One region of the Streptomyces sp. NPDC004284 genome, then DNA from elsewhere that is predicted to be linked to it. Evidence: riboswitches for the same ligand, from Rfam matches in the RefSeq annotation. Region 1 holds a riboswitch; each other region holds the start of a gene.

Region 1 (4,613 bases):
CCCCCCGCTGATCATCGCGGGCGGTGTCGTCTTCGACGTGGCGACCCCGCCCGCGTACACGGCGGCGCCGCTCTTCTCCGCCGCCCCGCTGGTCGCGGCGCCCTTCTCCTCCCTGCTCACGACCCTGCTCACCGGGATCGCCGCCGTCCTCGCCTCGATCGGGCTGCACTCCTACAACGGCACCGTCGACGAGATCGCGTCCCTCACCGAGACCCTGACCGTCCTCACGGTCTCCGCGCTCGCCCTCCTCATCAACCAGGTCGTGCGCCGCAGCGGCGAGCGGCTCGCCTCGGCGCGGGTCATCGCGGAGGCCGCGCAGAAGGCGGTGCTGCCGACGCCGGCCGAGCGGATCGGCGGGCTGCAGTGCGCGGCGCGGTACGAGGCGGCGCAGGCCGACGCGTTCATCGGCGGCGACCTGTTCGCCGTCCAGGACACCCCGCACGGGGTGCGGCTCGTGGTCGGGGACGTCCGGGGCAAGGGGATGGAGGCGGTCGAGGCCGTCGCCGTCGTCACCGGCGCCTTCCGGGAGGCGGCCGAGACGGAACGGAGCCTGGAGGGCGTGGCACGGCGCCTGGAGCGGGCGCTGGCCCGGGAGGGCACCCGCCGGGACGACCTCGACTCCTTCGAGGGGTTCACCACCGCCGTCCTGGCCGAGATCCCGCGCGGCGACGGCGGCGGGACCTTCGACGGCTTCGTACGGGTCGTCAACCGCGGGCACCCGCCGCCGCTGATGCTGTACGGGGACGGGCGCCTGGACCTGCTGGAGCCGGGCCAGGCGGCGCTGCCGCTCGGGATGGGCGAACTGGCGGAGTGGCCGGACCGGGTCGAGGCGTGGCCGCTCCCGCCGGGCGCGACGCTGCTCTTCTACACGGACGGCCTCTCGGAGGCGCGGGACGCGCGGGGCGTCTTCTACGATCCGGCGGCGCGCCTCGCCGGGCGGATCTTCCCGGGGCCCGAGGAGCTGCTCGACGCGCTCGTGGACGACGTACGGCTCCACACGGGCGGCGGGTCGACGGACGACATGGCGCTGCTCGCCGTGAGCCGCCCGGCGACGGGGCAGCCGGAGCGGCGCCGGACGATGCCGGTGGTGCCGCCGGGCGGGCCCGGTCACCGGCCGTAGTCGAGGGGTGTCACTGCGATAACAATTGACACAACGTCAGATCGCGGGGGTTTCGCGGAATCCCCCGAAGGCCTTGCTGAAGGGGGGTCAACTCGGGCGATAGCCCCATAATTCAATGAACGATCAAGGAGGACGGCTTGGAATCGGGACCCCCTGTCTATTAACGTTCGATAACGCAGCGCGGTCGTCCCAGCCGTCGCAAGAGGCGGCACCGTGCGCACGCGCCGAATCCTGAAAAGGAACCGGGGAACCACCACTTGGGGTGAATCGGGCCCCTTCGCACCCGTGCGAACCACGCACGCGGGCGGCCGAGCCCGTAGGAGACCTTCCCGCTCCGAACCCGTCAGCTAACCCGGTAGGCGAGACGGAAGGAAAGGAGCGCGCCCCCGTGGCGTCCAACACCCCCGCATCCGAAGCCCCCTTCGACGCCTTCGGTGGTGGTGCGGCTCCCTCCGCCCCGGACACCGAGTGGAACCCCACCGAGGGCTCCCTGCGCTCCGAGAGCCGCTCCGGCGGCCGGCACCGGGTCGTCAAGCAGCGCTCCAACTTCGCCCGCTCCTCCACCGTCCTCGGCGTCGGCGTGATCGCCGCCGTCGGCGCGGGCGGCCTCGCCACCGCGCAGGAGAAGCCCCCGGTGGCGATATCCCTGCCGGACCTCCCGGACCTGAACCTGCCGGACGCCCACGACATCCCCGGCGTCGGCGACCTCCTTCCCGCGGAGGAGAGCGCGCCCGCCGCCCAGGCCGAGGCGAACCCGCTCACCTCCGCCACCTACACCACCACGGCCGAGGAGCAGACCTCCGCCCCCGCCGCGGGCGAGGCCCTGCGCGCCCGCATCCTCCAGCAGGCCGAGCAGCAGCAGGCCTCCGCCGACGCCGCCGAGAAGGCAGCCGTCGAGAAGGCCGCGGCCGAGAAGGCCGCCGCGGAGGCCGCGGCCAAGGAAGCCGCCGCGGAGAAGGCGGCCGCCGAGGCGAAGGCCAAGGCGGAGGCGGAGGCGAAGGCCAAGGCGGAAGCGGAGGCCAAGGCGAAGGCCGAGGCCGCCGAGGCCGAGCGCCTCGCCAAGCTCGCCGCCGAGTACGCGCTGCCGGTCTCCTCGTACACCCTCACCGCCAGCTACATGCAGTCCGGCTCGATGTGGTCCTCCGGCTACCACACCGGCCTCGACTTCGCCGCCCCCACGGGCACCCCGCTCAAGGCGGTCCACGGCGCCACCGTCAAGTCGGCGGGCTGGTCCGGCTCCTACGGCTACCGCATCGTCCTGGAGCTGGAGGACGGCACCGAGGTCTGGTACTGCCACCTCTCGTCCATGCTGGTCAGCGCCGGCCAGACCGTCGGCACCGGCGAGACCATCGGCCGCGTCGGCGCCACCGGCAACGTCACCGGCGCCCACCTCCACATGGAGGTCCACACGCCCGGCGGCGACGGCATCGACCCGGCGGCCTGGCTCCGCTCCAAGGGCCTGAACCCCTGAGCAGCTCCTAACTCCGGTACGGGTTGTAGCCGTCGTAGTCCAGGTACTGCGGCGGCGCCCAGACCCGGCCCGTCGCCCGCGCCGCGTACGTGAGCGCGGGGGAGGCGACCTCGCGGCGCTGCCACAGGTGGTGCAGCAGCTCCTGCTCCCGCGCCGGGAAATCGGGTCCCGCCGTGCCGCGCCGGGCCCGGTCCCGCAGGAACGCCAGGGTCGTCGCGAAGGACTCGTACTCGCCGACCGCCCGCGCGGCCGGCGCCCCGTACGTCCGGGCGGCGAACGCCCGGGCCATCTTCCGGGCCCGCATCGACGACAGCGCGAGCGGCTCCGTGGGGGCGAGCCAGCCGGCCGCCGCGTACGCCGGGAGCTCCCCGGATATCGTGCGCAGCTCGCGCTGCCGGCTCCACACCGCCAGCCAGGTCAGCAGACCGAAGGCCGGGACCATGAGCGCCCCGTACACCGCGTAGAAGGCCAGCGGGCCGCCGAAGGTGGCCGAGCCGTTCCACGCGGAGTGCAGGCTCATCGCGAGCAGCAGCCCGGCCGGCGGCAGCAGCACCCGGCGCAGCCGCTTCCCGGGCGGCGCGAGGGCGGCGAGACCGAAGCCGATGCCGGTGAGCACGGTGAACAGCGGATGCGCGAACGGCGACATCACGACCCGCACGAAGAAGGTCGCGGCGGTCACCGAGCCCAGGCCGGTCGAGCCGAACTCCTGGTCCTCGCCGAAGGCGTTGCCGAGGTAGAGGATGTTCTCGGTGAAGGCGAAGCCGGTCGCGGTGAAACCGGCGACCACGACGCCGTCGACGAGACCGCCGAAGTCCTTCCTGCGGAAGAGGAACAGCAGCAGGATCGCGGCCGCCTTCGCGCTCTCCTCCACCACCGGGGCGACGACGGTGGCCCCGAGGGTGTCGGCCGAGTCCGGATCGGCCGTGGCCGTGGCGATCCAGCGGACCGCGAAGGAGTTCGCCAGGATCGCGACGAGCGCGGCGGCGAAGGCACCCCAGGCGAACGCGAACAGCAGGTTCTTCCAGGGACCCGGCTCGACCCGGTCGAGCCAGCGGAACGCCGCCATGAGCAGCGGTACGGGAAACACCGCGAGGCCCAGACCGACGAGGAAGCCCTGCGTGCCGGTCTGCTCGCGGACCAGCGCCAGGATGACCAGGGCACAGAGCGCGAGCAGCGTGACGACGGTGATCGCCCGGACCACCCGGCTGCGCCAGAAGGCCCGCCGGGGCCGGTAGCGCCACTGGGTTCGGTCGGCGACGGCGGGGAAGGCCGGCTCCTCGGTGTCCCGGTGCGGGACGGCGGCTGGGTTGAACACGTCAGCGACCCTAACGACCCCCACCGACAGTGGTCGACGAAGTTACCGGCTCTCGGTCACCTCGGCGTCAGAGGCGCTCGGTCACTTCCGCGTCGAAGGCTCCCGGTCACTTCCGGCGGAAGAGCAGGTCGTGCACGACGTGCCCCTTGTCGAGTCCCTGTCCCTCGAAGCGGGTGAGGGGCCGGAAGTCGGGGCGGGGCGCGTAGCCGCCGTCGGCCTGCGTGTTCTCGTAGTCCGGATGCGCGGAGAGCACCTCCAGCATCTGGACGGCGTACTCCTCCCAGTCCGTGGCGCAGTGCAGCACGGCCCCGGGCTTCATGCGCGGCGCGAGGAGGCTGAGGAACTCGGGCTGGATGAGGCGGCGCTTGTGGTGGCGCGCCTTGGGCCACGGGTCCGGGAAGTAGACCCGGCAGCCGTCGAGGGCCGCGTCGCCGAGCATCTCGCGGAGCAGGATGACCGCGTCGCCGTTGGCGACCCGGACGTTGGTGAGCCCGTTCCGGTCGGCGAGGCCGAGCAGATTGCCCTGGCCGGGGGTGTGCACGTCCACGGCGAGGATCCCGGTGCCCGGGTCGGCGGCCGCCATCTGCGCGGTCGCCTCGCCCATGCCGAAGCCGATCTCCAGGACGACCGGGAGCCCGTCGAACATCTCGCCCAGGTCGAGGACCTGCTTGCCGTCGATGTCGAGGCCCCAGTCGGGCCACCGCTTC
Region 2 (4,613 bases), on a different contig from region 1:
GCCGCTCCGAACCCGTCGAGGCCGACGGCTGGATCTACCGCCAGGCGGGCGGCGCCGGACGCGCCCTCCAGTGCCTGCGGGTCCACGTGCCGTACGCCACCCGGGCCGACATCGTGCGCGTCCACCCCGGCGAGGAGTGGATCCACGTCCTGGAGGGGCGGGTGCGGCTCGCCCTCGGCGAGGCCGTCCACGTCCTCGACCCCGGGGACAGCGCGCACTTCGACTCGCTGACCCCGCATCGGATCGGCGCCGCCACCCCCGGCGGGGCCGAGCTGCTCTTCGTCCACACCCTGATGCAGAGCCCCGCCGCCGAGCTGTGCCTCGGCGACGGGACCCCGCACCGGCGTTGACCTCGTGTGACCCTTCCCAGGAAAGGACCGACCATGTCCGAGAAGTCCGTATCGGTGACCGGTGAGGAACGCGGTGAAGGCAAGTTCCCCAAGGGCCTGGTGCTCCGCCTCTTCGCCTATCTGATCGCCGGCCACCTCTTCGCCGGCTTCCTCTACCTGCTCTTCATGCTGGGCGGGCAGAACCAGTAGGGGCGGCTACGCCTCCGTGACCAGGCGCTCCCGCAGCCGCTCACGGGTCTCGGGGGCCAGCTTCAGGCCCTCGGACAGATAGGCGTCGACCGTGCCCCAGGTCGCCTCGATCGTCTCGAAGGCGGCCCGCAGATACTCCACCCGCGCGTCGAAGAGCGGGCTCAGCAGCTCCATCACCTCGGGCGACATCGCGTCCGCGGCGGTGGAGCTGCGGCGCACCTTGTAGCGGCGGTGCGGGTCGTTCGACTTCACGTAGTCGGCCTCGATCGCCTCCCGCTCGACGCCGAGCGCGAGCAGGGTGATCGCGATGGCGAGCCCGGCCCGGTCCTTGCCCGCGGCGCAGTGCATGAGGGCCGGGAGGCTCTCCTCCGCCATGGCGTGGAGGATCCGGCCGTGCTCCTCGGTCCGCTCGACCACCATCTTCCGGTACGAGTCGGACATCCTGGCGGCCGCCTTGCCGTCGCCGAGGACCTCCCGCAGCTGCGCGGTCTCGCCGTCGCGCACCAGCTTCCAGAACTCCTTGCCGTCGGCCGGGTCGTTGAGCGGTATGTTCACGTTCCGCACGCCGGGCAGCTCGACGTCCGGACCCTCGAGCCTCCGGTCCGACTCGTTGCGGAAGTCGAAGACGGTGTGCAGCCCCAGCGAGGCCAGGAAGGCGGCGTCGTCCTCCGTCGCGTGGGCGAGGTGGCCGCTGCGGAAGAGGCGGCCGGGGCGGACGGCGCGCCCGTCCGTCGTCGGCAGGCCGCCCACGTCCCGGAAGTTGCGGACCTCCGTCAGCTCGGGCTCGGCGGCTTCGGCGGGCGGGACCTGCGGCAGCTGCTGCGTCACGGCTGCTCCTGTTCTGTAGATCGGTTCCTGGGGCAATCATCTCGGCCGGGGCCCCGGACCCGCACCCCCCGGGACAGGAATGGGTGATCTGTCCGTATTGACTGGTTCGGCATAACCCGCCCCGGTTGCAGGGGGGATGGGGATCGGCGCGTGAGCAGCGTCATAACCGTGACGGACCGTGCCTGATCGTCTTTTCCAAATACCCCCCGGGAAAAGGAGATCGAGGATTCGTCATCCACGGAGGGTGACCGGAATTCCGGCCGGATTTCACCGGATCCCGAAGCGCTTGAAAACTGCGGCTTGTTCGCCCCGACTTCTCTCGTCTAGCGTCGCGCTCAATCCGGACGGACCGCCGAATCCTGCCACCGACCGGAATCCACACTCACCCGTAGAAGGCAGGAGCGGGGGACCCAGGTAGTACGCCGATCCCTCGATGAAGGACGGCTCGGGGTGAAGTCGCGCGAGAACGCGGCCGGACATCTCCAGTCCGAACCCGACAGCTCACCTCGCAGGCGCCGGAGAGGAATTCGCCATGCCCGCGAAGGGTAAGCACCGCCGTACCAAGTCCAGTCGCCTGACCCGCGGCCTCGCCGCCGCCGGCACCGGCGGCGCCGTCGTCGCCCTCCCGCTCCTCGGAGCCACCGGCGCCCACGCCGCCGAGCAGGCCGCCCCGGCCGCCGCTCCCGTCGTCGCCCCGGTGAAGGCCGCGCCCGCCGCCCCGGTGAAGGCCGCTCCGAAGACGTACTCCGTCGTCCGGGGCGACTACCTGTCGAAGATCGCCTCCGAGCGCCACCTCGCCGGCGGCTGGAAGAAGCTGTACGAGGACAACCGCCAGGTCATCGGCGAGGACCCCTCGCTGATCCTGCCCGGCATGAAGCTCACCCTCGGCGCGAAGAGCACCGCCGAGGCCGCGCACCGGAGCACCTGGAGCTCCGGCGAGAACGGCGACGCCCAGCGTGCCTCGCGCGGCAGCGAGCGCACCTCGGCCCCGGCCGCCGCCGCGACCACCGCCTCCTCCTCTTCGGCGACCTCCTCCTCGGCCGGGACGACCTCCTCCTCCGGCTGGGTCGCCCCGATCGCCGGCGCCGCCATGTCGACCCCGTACCACCAGGCCGGTTCCATGTGGTCCTCCGGCTACCACACCGGTGTCGACTTCATCGCCTCCACCGGCACCACCGTCCACGCGGTCGGCCCCGGCACCGTCTACTCCGCCGGCGACGGCGGCGCGTACGGCAACCAGGTCGTCATCCAGCACGCCGACGGCACCTTCTCGCAGTACGCCCACCTGTCCTCGATCTCCGTCTCCGCCGGCCAGACCGTCACCGGCGGCCAGCAGATCGGCCTCTCCGGCGCGACCGGCAACGTCACCGGCCCGCACCTGCACTTCGAGATGCGCACCGGGCCGGAGTACGGCTCCGACATCGACCCGCTGGCCGCCCTGCGGTCGCACGGCGTGAGCATCTGACGCGACGTCAGCTCCAGGGGGCCCGGCACGCACGTGCCGGGCCTCCGGCGTATTCCGGCTTGGTGGAATCTTTATCGGTGGCATATGTCACCCTGCGTCAACCCCTCCTTACGGTCGCGTAGGTCACATCCGAAAGGGAAGGATGTGCTCCCGTGGCAGACGATTCGAGATCAACAGACAAGAGCGCATTCGGGTCGTACGCGGCGATCGGTGACAGCTTCACCGAGGGCGTCGGAGACCCCGGGCCCGACGGGACGTACGTCGGCTGGGCGGACCGCTTCGCGGTCCTGCTCGCCGACCAGCTGCCGGAGCACGACGCCTTCCGGTACGCCAATCTCGCCGTACGGGGGCGCCTCCTCGACCAGATCGTGGCGGAACAGGTCCCCCGGGCGAAGGAACTCGCCCCCGACCTGGTGACCTTCTGCGCGGGCGGCAACGACATCATCCGCCCCGGCACGGACCCGGACGACGTGGCCGAGCGCTTCGAGCGCGCCGTCGCCGAACTGACCTCCGCCGTCGGCACCGTCATGGTGACCACCGGCTTCGACACCCGCGACGTGATCCTCCTCAAGCACCTGCGCGGCAAGATCGCCACGTACAACGGGCACGTCCGGGCCATCGCGGACCGCTACGGCTGCCCGGTCCTCGACCTGTGGTCGCTGAAGTCCGTGCAGGACCGGCGCGCCTGGGACGACGACCGGCTGCACCTCTCGCCCGAGGGCCACACCCGCGTCGCCCTGCGCGCCGCCCAGGTCCTCGGCATGGAGGTGCCCGCCGACCCGGACCAGCCCTGGCCGCCGGAACCGCCGCGCGGCACGCTGGAGGTCCGCCGCGACGACATCCACTGGGCCAGGGAGTACCTGGTGCCCTGGATCGGGCGCCGGCTGCGCGGCGAGAGCTCGGGCGACCACGTCGAGGCGAAGCGCCCCGACCTCATGCCCCTGTAGCACCGGGCGGACCGGCGAGGGCGGGCGGTCCCGGTTGGTGCGGAGAGGTGAAGGGGGCCGGCGGTCAGGAGTGGCGCGCGGGAGGCGGCGGCGCCGGGTGCTGGGATGTGCCCGCCGGAGCCCCGGCACCCACCCCCCGAAGGGACCGCCCGTGACGATCCGCCGGCCCAGCGCCGCCCGCACCGCCCGTCTGCTCGCCGCCACCGCCGTGCTCGGCGGCCTCCTCGCCGGCCCCGCGGCCCCCGCCCTGGCCGCCGCGCCCGAGCGGGCGGCCCTCCGCACCTCCGCCCGGGACGCCGAACCGGCCACGGCCACGGTCACCGTCACGGGCAACGGCCGGGCGGCCGCCGCGCCCGACCTGGCGATCCTGTCCGCCGGGGTCGAGGCCACCCGCCCGACGGCGAAGGAGGCGATGGCGGCGCAGAGCACCGGGGCCGAGGCACTGCTCGGCGTGCTCCACAGACAGGGGATCGCCGACCGGGACATCCGCACCGACAGCCTCTCGCTGTCCCCGGTCTACACCCAGACCAAGGACGGGGAGAGCAAGGTGACGGGCTATCAGGCGGGGCAGTCGTTCTCCGTGAAGGTCCGCGACATCGACAGGACCGGCCAGGTCATCGGGGCCGTCAACGACGCCACCGGGAGCACGGGCCGGATCAACGGGGTCGTCTTCGACGTCGCCGACCCGTCGGCGCTGCGGGCGAAGGCCCGCGAGGCCGCCTACCGGGACGCGTACGACAAGGCCTCGCAGCACGCCCGGCTCAGCGGCCACCGGCTCGGCCGGCTGGTCTCGCTGAGCGAGGGCGAGTCCGTCCGCCCCGGCCTCGGCACGAC
Region 3 (4,613 bases), on a different contig from region 1:
TGAGCGCCACGGGCCCCAACCGCACCTTCCTGTGGAGCGGGAAGGTCGACGGCTCCAGCAAGGACGGGGGCGACGAGTCGGGCCTCACCTGGGAGACGTACGCCGAGGCGCTCCAGCGCGCCGGGATGAGCTGGAAGGTCTACCAGAACGCCCAGGACAACTACGGCGACAACGGTCTCGCGTACTTCAAGAAGTTCACCGACGCGAAGCCCGGGGATCCGCTGTACGACCGGGGCATGGGCTCGGTCCCGAAGGCGACCGGCTCGACGCCGGACGACATCGCTGCGGCGATCCGCGCCGACGTCGTCGCGGGCACCCTGCCGCAGGTGTCGTGGGTGGTCGCGAACGAGGCCTTCTCGGAGCACCCGTACGCCCCTCCGGGGGACGGCGCCCACTTCGTCGACCTCGTCTACCGCGCGCTGGCCGCGAACGCCGAGGTGTTCGACTCCACGGTGCTGTTCCTCAACTACGACGAGAACGACGGCTTCTTCGACCACGTGCCGCCGCCGGTCGCCCCTCCGGGCACCGCGGGCGAGTACCTCGACGGCGTGCCGATCGGACTGGGCTTCCGCGTCCCCATGCTTGTCATGTCCCCGTGGACCCGGGGCGGCTGGGTGAGCTCCGAGGTCTTCGACCACACCTCGGTGCTGCGCTTCATGGAGACCTGGACGGCGGCCCTCGGCACCCCGGCCGCCTGCCCCAACATCAGCGCCTGGCGGCGGAAGGTGACGGGCGATCTGACCGGTGTCTTCGACTTCGCCAACCCGGTGTACGGAGTGCCCGCCGGCCTTCCCTCGACGGCGAAGGTGATCGGGCAGGCCACCTGCGGCCCGCTGCCGAACCCGGCGCCCCAGAACAACGCGCTGCCCGCGCAGGAGTCCGGCACGCGACCGGCGCGCGCCCTGCCGTACCAGGTGAACGGCAACCTCGACCGCTTCGAGTTCGGCGCCGCGGGCAAGATCCTGGCCTGGTTCTCGATGGCGAACCAGGGCGCGGAGGCCAAGCGGTCGGCGCACTTCTCGATCCATCCGCACCAGTACCGGGACACGGCCGCCTGGCAGTACACCGTCGACCCCGGCACCACGGCCTCCGACTACTTCAACATCGGGCTCGGCTCGGGCTCGGGGAAGTACGACATCTCGATGATGGGCCCCAACCGCTTCCTGCGCCGGTTCATCGGGGACGCCTCCAAGGCGGGCAAGGACGTCGAGGTGGCGGCCCGGTTCGCGCCCGAGAGCGGGACGGGCAAGACGGCCCTGTGGTTCAGGATGACGAACAGCTCGTCCGGTCCCGTCACCTTCACGATCCGCTCGAACGCCTACCGCTCGGACGGGCCGTGGACCTACACGGTGCCGGCGAACTCCAGCCGCGAGGACTTCTTCAACGCGGTGGCGTACAACGGCGGCTGGTACGACTTCACGATCCTCGCCGACATCGACGGCACCTGGTCGCGCCGGTACACCGGCCACATCGAGACCGGAGCCGCGAGCGTCAGCGGCTGACCCCCTCCCCTCGCGTGCCGGGTGGCGGCCTTCCGGTCGCCGCCCGGCACGCGGGCACGGCGTCAGCGGCCGGCGTGCGCGGCGCGGCGGACCGTGGCGTCGAGGAGGGCCACCGCGTCGGCGGCCGTACGGCCGGGGGCCCGGTTCCACGGCCCGATCAGCCCCTGCCAGCCCCGCGACCGGAGCTCGGTCATGACCCAGGCGGCCGCCTCGTTCATGGTGTCCGCGCTGCCGTAGCCGAGGCGGTGGGCGGCGAGGAGGGCGCCACAGAGGCACCGGGCGCCACGGGTGTCGCGCAGCTTGTACGGGGCGTTCTGCCAGCCCCACTCCGCCAGCACCAGGCGGGCGTAGCCGAGGTGGACCGAGGGACGCAGGTCGGCCTGCCCGATGCGGCGCCACATGTGCAGCCGGTCCGGCAGGACGGCTCCGAGCCGTCCCGGGATGCGGCGCTCGGCGGGGAGCTCCGGCGGCAGGGCGGCGAGCGCGTCGGCCACGAGCCGGTCCACCGGCACGCTGAGCAGTTCCCGCCAGCCCTCCTCCGCCGGCGGCGACTCCTCGGGGGCCGTCGGCCCCGGCACCGCGGGGGCGGTCCAGTCCGTGACGATCCGCTGCCAGGCGGCGCTCTCGAAGAGGGCGGCCGCCTCGCGGTCGAGGCTGTCGGGGCTGAGCAGGGAGGTGGAGGGCGGCATGAGGTGTCTCCTGAGTCGGTTCCCTCCATCTTTCAAGATAAATGTCTGTTTTGCGACTTTTGACCCTCCCGGCGAGCCACCCGCCCGAACGCCCGATCCCGGGGATTTCCCCCTTATTTACCTACTACGGAATTACACCCCATATTCGGACATTACCGTCCGCGTGACGCGACTCACTCGCCCGCCCCGGGGCCTCTGAGGCACCTCCTCCCACCCCATGCCGCACAAGGAAGTTCGACACCCCCGGCGCGGCATCGATCTTGAATTCCCCGAATTCCGTGATCCATTTCCCCATTCCCGGGGTCCGCTCGTCTTGTTATCCGTCGCATTACTGGCCTACGGTCACCTCCATTCGAGCGGAACGCCCAATCCTGCCGCCGCTCGGTAAACCTCACTTTCACCCGACGGCAGGAGCGGGGGACCCACGAATACGCCGGTCCGGAATCCGGAACGGCTCGGGGTGCAGCCGCGTGCGCGCGGCCGGACATCTCCCGTCCGAACCCGACAGCTCACCTCGCAGGCGCCGGAGAGGAAACCTGTCATGCCTGCTCACGGTAAGCACCGCCGTCCCCGCCTCGGCCACATCTCCCGGGGCCTCGCCCTGGTCGGCACGGGTGGCGCCGCCCTCACCCTGCCGCTGATCGTCCCAGCCGTCGCCAGTGCCGCGCCCGTGGCCGGGGCCCCGGCCGTCGCCGCCCAGTCCGTCGCCGCTCCCGCCGCGCCGATCGTGGTCAAGGCGCCCGCCGCCCCGAGCGCGGTCCACACGTACACCGTCCTGAGTGGTGACTCGCTTTCCCTGATCGCCCACAAGAAGGGAATTCAGGGGGGCTGGAAGAGCCTTTACCGTGCCAACAAGAGCGCCGTGGGTGACAATCCTTCACTCATTCACCCCGGTCTCGAACTGACGATCCGTCGGGATTCCGCGAAGGCCGCCCCCGCGCAGGCGAAGAAGTCCGCCACGACCGAGCGGGCGAGCCGCTCCGAGCACCGGTCGGCCGCCCCCGCCGTCGCCACCGGAACGGGCGCCTCCGCCGCGGCGGCCGTCCCGGCCGTCGCCGCCACGAACTACGCCGACAACCTCGACGGCTGGATCCGGGAGTCGCTGGCCATCATGGGCCAGCAGAACATCCCCGGCACCTACGACGGGATCCTGCGCAACGTCATGCGCGAGTCCTCCGGAAACCCCCGGGCCATCAACCTCTGGGACTCCAACGCCGTCGCCGGCACCCCCTCGAAGGGCCTCCTCCAGGTCATCGAGCCGACCTTCCTCGCCTACCACGTGCCCGGCACGTCCATGGACCTGTTCGACCCGGTCGCCAACATCACCGCCGCCTGCAACTACGCGGCCGACCGCTACGGCTCCATCGACAACGTCAACTCGGCGTACTGATCCCCGCACGCCGGAAGTGCTCGGCGAACCAGGAGGTGGCGAGGGCCGCCACCTCCTCCAGGGCGCCCGGCTCCTCGAAGAGGTGGCCGGCGCCGCCCACGACGGAGAGCCGGTTCTCGCAGCGCAGCAGGGCCAGGGCCCGCCGGTTGAGGTCCAGGACCAGCGCGTCCGCGCCGCCCACCACCAGGAGCGTCGGGGCGCGCACCTGGGCCAGGCGCTCGGCCGCGAGGTCCGGCCGGCCGCCGCGCGAGACGACGGCGCCCACCGGGGACGCGGGATCGCCCGCCGCCCACAGCGCGGCGGCCGCGCCCGTGCTCGCGCCGAAGTACCCGAGCGGGAGCCCGGTGCTCTCGGGCCGCCCGGCCAGCCACTCCGTGGCCCCGGCGAGCCGCCCGGCGAGCAGCGGGGTGTCGAAGACATGGGCCCGGTCGGTCGCCTCCGCCTCGGTCAGCAGGTCGAAGAGCAGCGTCCCCAGGCCCGCCCGGTTGAGCGCCGCGGCGACCGCCCGGTTCCGCGGACTGTGGCGGCTGCTGCCGCTGCCGTGCGCGAACAGGACGATCCCGCGCGCGTCCTCGGGCACCGCGAGGCGTCCGCCGAGGGTGACCTCGTCGACCGGGATCCGGACGTCCGTGTCCCGCACGACGGGGACCCGCGCGGCCCTGTTCCGGTCCAGGCAGGCGATGACCTCGGCGTCCGGGGTCTGCGAGAAGTCCCGGTAGAACTGCCCGATCGCGAAGAAGAGTTCCGGCGCGTGCACGCTGACGGTCTCGTCGGCCTCGCCGCCGAGGCGGGCCGTCCAGCCCTTCGGCGCCACCGGAACCGCGAGCACGATCCGTGCGGCGCCCCGGGCGCGGACCACCCGGCAGGCCGCCAGCGCCGTGGCGCCCGTGGCCAGCCCGTCGTCGACCACGACGACCGTCCGCCCGTCCAGCGGCACGGGCGTCCGGCTGCCCCGGTAGCGGAGGGCGCGCTGGTCGAGCTCGGTGTGCTCCCTCTCCTCCACGGCGGCGAGGTCGCGGTCGCTCACGCGGG

Evidence for each region. Region 1 has a riboswitch for cyclic di-AMP ahead of ACFYUS_RS16940 (M23 family metallopeptidase). Riboswitches for the same ligand answer to the same signal wherever they lie in the genome.
Region 2: linked by a shared signal. The riboswitch ahead of ACFYUS_RS06130 (peptidoglycan DD-metalloendopeptidase family protein) and the one ahead of ACFYUS_RS16940 (M23 family metallopeptidase) in region 1 are both predicted to bind cyclic di-AMP.
Region 3: linked by a shared signal. The riboswitch ahead of ACFYUS_RS35935 (transglycosylase SLT domain-containing protein) and the one ahead of ACFYUS_RS16940 (M23 family metallopeptidase) in region 1 are both predicted to bind cyclic di-AMP.

Annotation. Positions count from the first base shown of each region.
Region 1 covers NZ_JBIAMJ010000005.1:461,630-466,242, forward strand. The annotation lists gene ACFYUS_RS16935 (PP2C family protein-serine/threonine phosphatase) at 1-1,120, shown strand, start outside; cyclic di-AMP (ydaO/yuaA leader) riboswitch at 1,333-1,497, shown strand; gene ACFYUS_RS16940 (M23 family metallopeptidase) at 1,509-2,591, shown strand; gene ACFYUS_RS16945 (PrsW family intramembrane metalloprotease) at 2,599-3,906, opposite strand; gene trmB (tRNA (guanosine(46)-N7)-methyltransferase TrmB) at 4,013-4,613, opposite strand, start outside.
Region 2 covers NZ_JBIAMJ010000002.1:208,785-213,397, forward strand. The annotation lists gene ACFYUS_RS06115 (helix-turn-helix domain-containing protein) at 1-350, shown strand, start outside; gene ACFYUS_RS06120 (DUF6126 family protein) at 384-539, shown strand; gene ACFYUS_RS06125 (tyrosine-protein phosphatase) at 546-1,367, opposite strand; cyclic di-AMP (ydaO/yuaA leader) riboswitch at 1,708-1,895, shown strand; gene ACFYUS_RS06130 (peptidoglycan DD-metalloendopeptidase family protein) at 1,900-2,832, shown strand; gene ACFYUS_RS06135 (SGNH/GDSL hydrolase family protein) at 2,985-3,779, shown strand; gene ACFYUS_RS06140 (SIMPL domain-containing protein) at 3,931-4,613, shown strand, end outside.
Region 3 covers NZ_JBIAMJ010000023.1:13,963-18,575, forward strand. The annotation lists gene ACFYUS_RS35925 (phosphocholine-specific phospholipase C) at 1-1,502, shown strand, start outside; gene ACFYUS_RS35930 (hypothetical protein) at 1,565-2,191, opposite strand; cyclic di-AMP (ydaO/yuaA leader) riboswitch at 2,544-2,729, shown strand; gene ACFYUS_RS35935 (transglycosylase SLT domain-containing protein) at 2,733-3,581, shown strand; gene ACFYUS_RS35940 (phosphoribosyltransferase family protein) at 3,565-4,613, opposite strand, start outside.